DNA from 3 places in the Stenotrophomonas oahuensis genome. Region 1 is predicted to be linked to each of the others. Evidence: predicted binding sites of a transcription regulator. Region 1 holds the regulator's gene; each other region holds the start of a gene.
What was found. The regulator HrcA, encoded in region 1, represses chaperone genes, less so after heat shock. The targets are predictions, from matches to a motif close to TTNGCACTCNNNNNNNNNGAGTGCNAA.
Positions count from the first base shown of each region.

Region 2: rpoH (RNA polymerase sigma factor RpoH) is a predicted target of HrcA. The motif match lies at 785-811, and genes of this name have one in related genera.
Region 3: PDM29_RS04825 (co-chaperone GroES) is a predicted target of HrcA. The motif match lies at 1,232-1,258, and genes of this name have one in related genera.

Region 1 covers NZ_CP115541.1:3,423,642-3,425,904, forward strand. Annotated here, with positions in the region: gene recN (DNA repair protein RecN) at 1-692, opposite strand, end outside; gene hrcA (heat-inducible transcriptional repressor HrcA) at 804-1,871, shown strand; gene grpE (nucleotide exchange factor GrpE) at 1,953-2,263, shown strand, end outside.
Region 2 covers NZ_CP115541.1:1,154,943-1,157,205, reverse strand. Annotated here, with positions in the region: gene PDM29_RS05105 (hypothetical protein) at 1-204, shown strand, start outside; gene PDM29_RS05100 (hypothetical protein) at 201-506, shown strand; gene rpoH (RNA polymerase sigma factor RpoH) at 822-1,697, shown strand; gene purD (phosphoribosylamine--glycine ligase) at 1,830-2,263, opposite strand, start outside.
Region 3 covers NZ_CP115541.1:1,091,485-1,093,747, reverse strand. Annotated here, with positions in the region: gene PDM29_RS04830 (endonuclease) at 1-987, opposite strand, end outside; gene PDM29_RS04825 (co-chaperone GroES) at 1,305-1,592, shown strand; gene groL (chaperonin GroEL) at 1,627-2,263, shown strand, end outside.

The DNA of each region.
Region 1 (2,263 bases):
GCGGCGGCCACGTCGCAGGCGGTGAGCAGGGCACCGGCATGGGCCTGGCGGCGGTGGCTGCTGGTCAGTCCGACAATCGAGGCCGGCTCCAGGTCCTCGCGCTGCAGCTCGCCCAGCTGGTGTTCCAGAAAACCGATGCGGTCGCTGACGTCGCCCTGGCGCGACAGCGCCTCGGCTTCGTCAACCAGCGCCTGCCAGCGGGCGGCAGCCTGGCGTACCTGGCTGCGCTCGGCCTCGTTGCGGGCGTAGGCGTCCAGCAGCGCCAGCTGCGAGGGGCGCGCCAGCAGGGCCTGCTGGTCGTGCTGGCCATGGATCTCCACCAGCATGCCGGCCAGCTCGCCGAGCTGGGTCAAGGTGACCGGGCGGCCGTTGATCCACGAACGCGAGCCGCCGTCGGCGCGGATGACCCGGCGCAGCTGGCACTGGTCGTCATCGTCCAGTTCGTTGTCGCGCAGCCAGGCGCGCGCGGGTGCGTCGGCGTCGGGCGCGAACTCGGCCGACAGTTCGGCGCGGGCGGCCCCGTGGCGGACCACGCCGCTGTCGGCGCGCAGGCCGGACAGGAAGCCGAGTGCGTCCACCATCAGCGACTTGCCGGCCCCGGTTTCACCGGAGACTACGGTCATGCCCGGCCCGAACTCCAGTTCGGTGGCGCGGACGACGGCGAAATCCTTGATCGAAAGATGTCTGAGCATGGTATTGGGTTCTTGAGCCGCGCAACGCTAGCATGGGCGCGGGGCCACTCCAATGACTTGCCAACGTCCACGCCAGCCATTATCAAGGCGGGCGTCTCACAGGCTGATTCCATGCACGCACCTTCGCCACCGCTGGCACCGCGCGCCCGCCACCTGCTGCGGACCCTGATCGCGCGCCATATCCAGGATGGGGAACCGGTGGGGTCGCAGACGCTGGCGCGACTGGCTGGCCTGGACGTCAGCCCGGCCACCATCCGCAACATCCTGGGCGACCTGGAGGATCTGGGCCTGCTCAGCTCACCGCATGCCTCGGCCGGGCGGGTACCCACCGCCACCGGCTACCGGGTGTTTGTCGACAGCCTGGTCAAGATGCAGCCGCCGGGCGAGGGCGAACTGCAGCGCCTGCGCAGCGAGCTGTCCAGCGGTACCGGCACCCAGGCGCTGCTGGGCAGTGCCTCGGAACTGCTGTCGGCGATGAGTCATTTCGTGGGTGTCGTGGGTGCCCCCCGGCGCGAACAGTTCGCATTCCGGCATATCGATTTCGTGGCGCTGGACGCGCGCCGGGTGCTGGCCATCCTGGTATTCGCCGACAACGAGGTGCAGAACCGGGTGATCGAGCCCCGCCGCGCCTGGGAGCCGGCCGAGCTGGAGCGGGTCGCCAACTATCTCAATGCGCATTGCGCCGGCCGCACCCTGGCCGAGATCCGCGCCGGCCTGCTGCTGGAGCTGCGCCAGGCCCGTTCGGAAATGGAGCAGCTGCTGGCCCACAGCGTGGAGCTGGCCGAGCAGGCCCTGGCCCCGCCGGCCGATGACATCGTGCTGGCCGGGCAGACCCGGCTGATGGGGGTGCAGGACCTGTCCGACCTGGAACGGCTGCGCGAGCTGTTTGACGTATTCGCCAGCAAGCGCGAGATCCTGCAGCTGCTGGAACGCACCAGCCAGGCCCCGGGGGTGCGCATCTTCATTGGCGAGGAAACCGGGGTGGTGCCGCTGGAAAGCGTGTCGCTGGTGACCGCGCCGTACTCGGCCGGCGGCCAGGTGCTGGGCGTGCTCGGGGTGATCGGCCCGAAACGGATGGCCTACGACCGCATGATTCCGCTGGTGGAGGCCACCGCCCAGGTGCTGGGGGCGGCGCTGGACGCACCCTCTAGCGGTGGATTGTCCCGTGACCGCACCTGAAAGCGTCATCTGCTCTTGAATCGGTCCGCCGCGCCCACATAGGGGGTGTGGAGGCGGGGAGTGACCGCCAAGGACCCGAACATGAATCAAGATCAGCCCGATACCGCCACCCCGTCCCCGGCCGACGCCGCTGCCGAAGGTTCTTCGCTGCAGCAGCAGCTGGAGGCCCTGCAGAACGAGGTCGCCCTGCTGCGTTCGGAGTCGCTGCGCGAGCGCGCCGACCTGGACAACCAGCGCAAGCGTGTGGCCCGCGACGTGGAGCAGGCGCGCCGCTTCGCCAATGAAAAACTTCTGGGCGAACTGCTGCCGGTGTTCGACAGCCTGGACGCCGGCCTGAATGCCGCCGGCACCGAGGCCAGCCCGCTGCGCGAAGGCCTGGAGCTGACCTACAA
Region 2 (2,263 bases), 2.3 Mb from region 1:
CGCGGCCATTGGCTCAGCGAAGTCGGCATGGGCTCCGGCACCCGCATCCGCACTGAGTACGGCGAAGGCTTCCTGCTCTACCGCGTGATCGGCCCGCATGGCCCGGTAGCCTTGCACGTTCCCAAAATTCTGGACCGCACCGTGCGCTACACCGAAGTGCTGCCCTACAGCCACATCCCGCCCCATCTGAGGAACCGTCGATGAAGAATCCGAAGTGGTTCAAGTTCAAGATGGAAGACGAAATGCGCTGCCGCCTCAAAGGCATCGCCAAGCGTCGCAAGTACCACGCCCCCGATCTGGTGCGGCTGCTGGTAGATCGCCTGATCGCCCACGAGAACGACCCGCACGTCGTCGACCTCACCGTGTGGAGCAACACGGTCAACAAGGCCGCCATGGCGACCAGCAAGGCGACCAAGCCGTTGACCGAGCCGGCACACGGCGAAGAGGACGAAGTGGACCGGGCGCGGCGGGAAGGCTGGGCGAGCCCGAAGTTCGGCCGCCGGTAAGCAAGGGTAGGGACGGGCCATGCCCGTCCCCCTGAAACCCTTCCCATCCACCGCCCTGGCCTGAATCCATGGCAACGTTTTCATCCTGAATAGGCTGAACGGGTTGGGATTATCCGGCCCAAAACGACGCATCCATGACGCTTTTGGCTCTATGTCGTTGAAAAATATACGTTTCAGGTAGAGTGGGGACCACTCGCCACTGTCACCATTTCCCTGTACGTTAGACGGGTGATCTGAGCCAGCGTTTCGCCTGCGGAACACTGGAACTTTTTAACCCCCCAGCAGTCCAAATACCGGACTGCTAAAATGACGACCATGAGCCAGAACACCTCTACTGCCCTTGTGGCAAACAATCTCCCGATTCCCAGTGCGCTCGGTTCGCTGGACGCCTACATCGGTGCCGTGCACCAGATCCCGGTGCTGTCGGTCGATGACGAGCAGGACCTGGCCCGCCGCTTCCGCGACGAGCAGGACCTGGACGCCGCGCGCGAGCTGGTCCATTCCCACCTGCGCTTCGTGGTGCACGTGGCCCGTGGCTATAACGGCTACGGCCTCGCCCTGGGCGACCTCATCCAGGAAGGCAACATCGGCCTGATGAAGGCGGTGAAGCGCTTCGACCCGGACATGGGCGTTCGCCTGGTCTCCTTCGCGGTGCACTGGATCCGTGCCGAAATGCACGAGTTCATTCTGAAGAACTGGCGCATCGTGAAGGTCGCCACCACCAAGGCGCAGCGCAAGCTGTTCTTCAACCTGCGCAAGTCCAAGACCCGCCTGGGCTGGATGAACGCGGCCGAAGTCAGCGCCGTGGCCAAGGACCTCAACGTCTCCGAGCGTGAAGTGCTGGAAATGGAATCGCGCCTGTCCGGTCGCGATATCGGTTTCGACGCACCGACCGACGAAGACAACGACAACGCCCCGCCGTCGCCGGCCGCGTTCCTGGTTGCCAACGACGAAGACCCGTCGATGGCCTACGAGCGCGCCGACAGCGAAGACAACCAGCTGCAGCTGCTGCGCGAAGGCCTGGCCGAGCTCGACGCCCGCTCGCGCGACATCATCCGTCGCCGCTGGCTGGACGCCGACAGCAAGGTCACCCTGCAGGAACTGGCCGATGAGTACGGCGTCTCCGCCGAGCGCATCCGTCAGGTCGAAGCCAACGCCCTGAAGAAGATGAAGGCGTTGTTCGCGGCCTGATCCTGCGGCAAAAGCATCAAACAAAAAGCCCGGCCTTGCCGGGTTTTTTGTTGTCTGCGTGCGTGTGCCGACCAACGGTCGGCACCTACCGGCCACGGTAGCGCCCGACCGTTGGTCGGGCGTCGTCGTACGTTACGCCTGCTCGCGCGCAATCGCACGCCAACCAATATCACCACGATGGAACTCATGTTCCCACGTGACCTTGGCCACGCCGGCATACGCATTGGCCTGCGCCTCACCGACGCTGCTACCCAGCGCGGCGACACACAGCACGCGGCCACCGGCGCTGAGCACCTGGCCCTGCCCGTCCAGCGTGGTGCCGGCATGGAACACCTTGGCACTGACCGGCACCTGGTCCAAGCCAGTGATCACATCACCGGTGATCGGCGTTTCTGGATACGGCGAAGCCGCCATCACCACGCCCAGCGACGGACGCGGGTCCCACTGGGCGGTCGTCTCATGCAGGCGCTCATCAATCGCGGCTTCCACCAGTTCCACCAGGTCCGACTGCAGGCGCAGCATCACCGGCTGGGTTTCCGGGTCGCCGAAGCGCACGTTGAACTCGA
Region 3 (2,263 bases), 2.3 Mb from region 1:
CAGCTGGCTCGGGCTGGAGGTGTTCACCTTCGAGTAGTAGCTGCCCGGATCCGGATCGGGGCCCGGGTCACCACCACCGCCACCGCTGGCGACAGTGAAGGCGATGCGGGTGTCGGCGGCCGGGCGGGCGCCCTGCGCGTCCTTGATGCGGGCCGCGCGGATGTCGAAGCGGCAGGCTTCCCCCGCTTCCAGCGCGGTGTTGGTGGACAGCGTGAAGGTGGTGCCGCTGCTGGGGTGGGTGAGGGGGACCGTGCCGGAGGTGCCGCAGCTGAGCGTGAACGCCCCGCTGCTGACGGTGACCGACTCACTGAAGGTCACCACCAGGTCGGCGGCGGCCGGGAAGCTGGTCGAACCCTGTTCCGGCGTCGTCGTTTTCACCGACGGCGGGGTATTTGGCCCGGTGCCACCACCGCTGCCGCTGAAGGTCTGGCCATTGTTGCAGGCGCCGAAGGTCTGCGCGGCCGAGGGAGCCCAGGTGAAGTGGCTGTACTGGCTGCCGCTGCCGGTGAGCTGTAGCGAGGTGCCGGGGGCGGTGCTGTTGCTTTCGCTGACCGGAATGTTCTGGCTGGTCAGGCCGGCGGCCGGGCCGCCGGAGGCGGTGATGGTGCCTTCGTAGCTGATGAACTGGACCACGGTGCCACTGGCGTCGACCAGGGCAATGCCGTCGTTGGAGCCGTTCTGGAGGCCGTTGGTGGGGTAGGTCACCGTGGCGATGCGGGCGCTGCCGCAGCTGGCGGCGGTGCCGGCCGGTACCGGGTTGTTGGCGTAGACGGTCGCGGCCGAGGGGGTGCTGCCGTTGTAAAGGTACAGCCGGTAGGTGCTGAGATCCTCGCCGCCGGTGGCGACCACCTCGATGGCTTCGCCGACATCCCCGGCCGGGGTGCTGTCGTCGTAATGCAGTTCATTGATGAATACGTCGGCATTGGCAGGGCCGGCGGCGGTCAGGGCCAGCAGGCAGGCCAGGTAAAGCGGGCTCGATAACCTCATCTACCACTCCTTGTGATTGGGTTGTGCCGGGCGAATCTAGCCAATCCAGATGACGGAATGTCGCAATCGGCACTACACACTGCGACCTGCGTCAAGAAATTGGCGGTTTATTTGATCGGAGTGCTGCCGAACGCGCCGGATCGGGCTGCTTGCGGCAAAAAAGTTCGTAATCGACCCTTGAAAGGGTGGGGGACAGCACCATCTCTGCCCTGTCCCGGATCGCCGGGCTTTTTTGCGAGCGGTGCTGGCAGTCGCCTGGGGCGAGTGCTAACATCGCCAGACTTTTTCAGACCAATCAATAACTTAAGAGGTCACTCATGAGCATCAAGCCGCTTCACGACCGCGTCGTGGTCAAGCCGATCGAAGCCGACGAAATTTCGGCCGGTGGCATCGTGATCCCGGATTCGGCCAAGGAAAAGTCCACCAAGGGTGAAGTCGTGGCCGTGGGCCCGGGCAAGCCGCTGGACAACGGCAGCGTGCGCGCGCCGGCCCTGAAGGTGGGCGACAAGGTGATCTACGGCCAGTACGCCGGCAGCACCTACAAGGCAGACGGCATCGAGTACAAGGTGCTGCGCGAAGACGACGTGCTGGCCGTCATCGGCTGATCCCGTTTCCAAATACACATAGAAGGTAATCGCAATGGCTGCCAAAGATATTCGTTTCGGTGAAGACGCTCGCTCGCGCATGGTGCGCGGCGTCAACGTGCTCGCCAATGCCGTCAAGGCCACCCTGGGCCCGAAGGGCCGCAACGTCGTGCTGGAAAAGAGCTTCGGCGCCCCGACCATCACCAAGGACGGCGTCTCCGTCGCCAAGGAAATCGAACTGGCTGACAAGTTCGAGAACATGGGCGCGCAGATGGTGAAGGAAGTCGCGTCGCGTACCAACGACGACGCCGGCGACGGTACCACCACCGCCACCGTGCTGGCCCAGGCCCTGATCCGCGAAGGTGCCAAGGCCGTGGCCGCCGGCATGAACCCGATGGACCTCAAGCGCGGTATCGACAAGGCCGTTGTGGCCGCCGTTGCCGAGCTGAAGAGCATTTCCCAGCCGACCGCTGACGACAAGGCCATTGCCCAGGTCGGCACCATCTCGGCCAACTCCGACGAGTCGATCGGCAACATCATTGCCGAAGCCATGAAGGAAGTCGGCAAGGAAGGCGTGATCACTGTTGAAGAAGGCTCGGGTCTGGAAAACGAGCTGGACGTGGTCAAGGGCATGCAGTTCGACCGCGGCTACCTGTCGCCGTACTTCATCAACAACCAGCAGTCGCAGACCG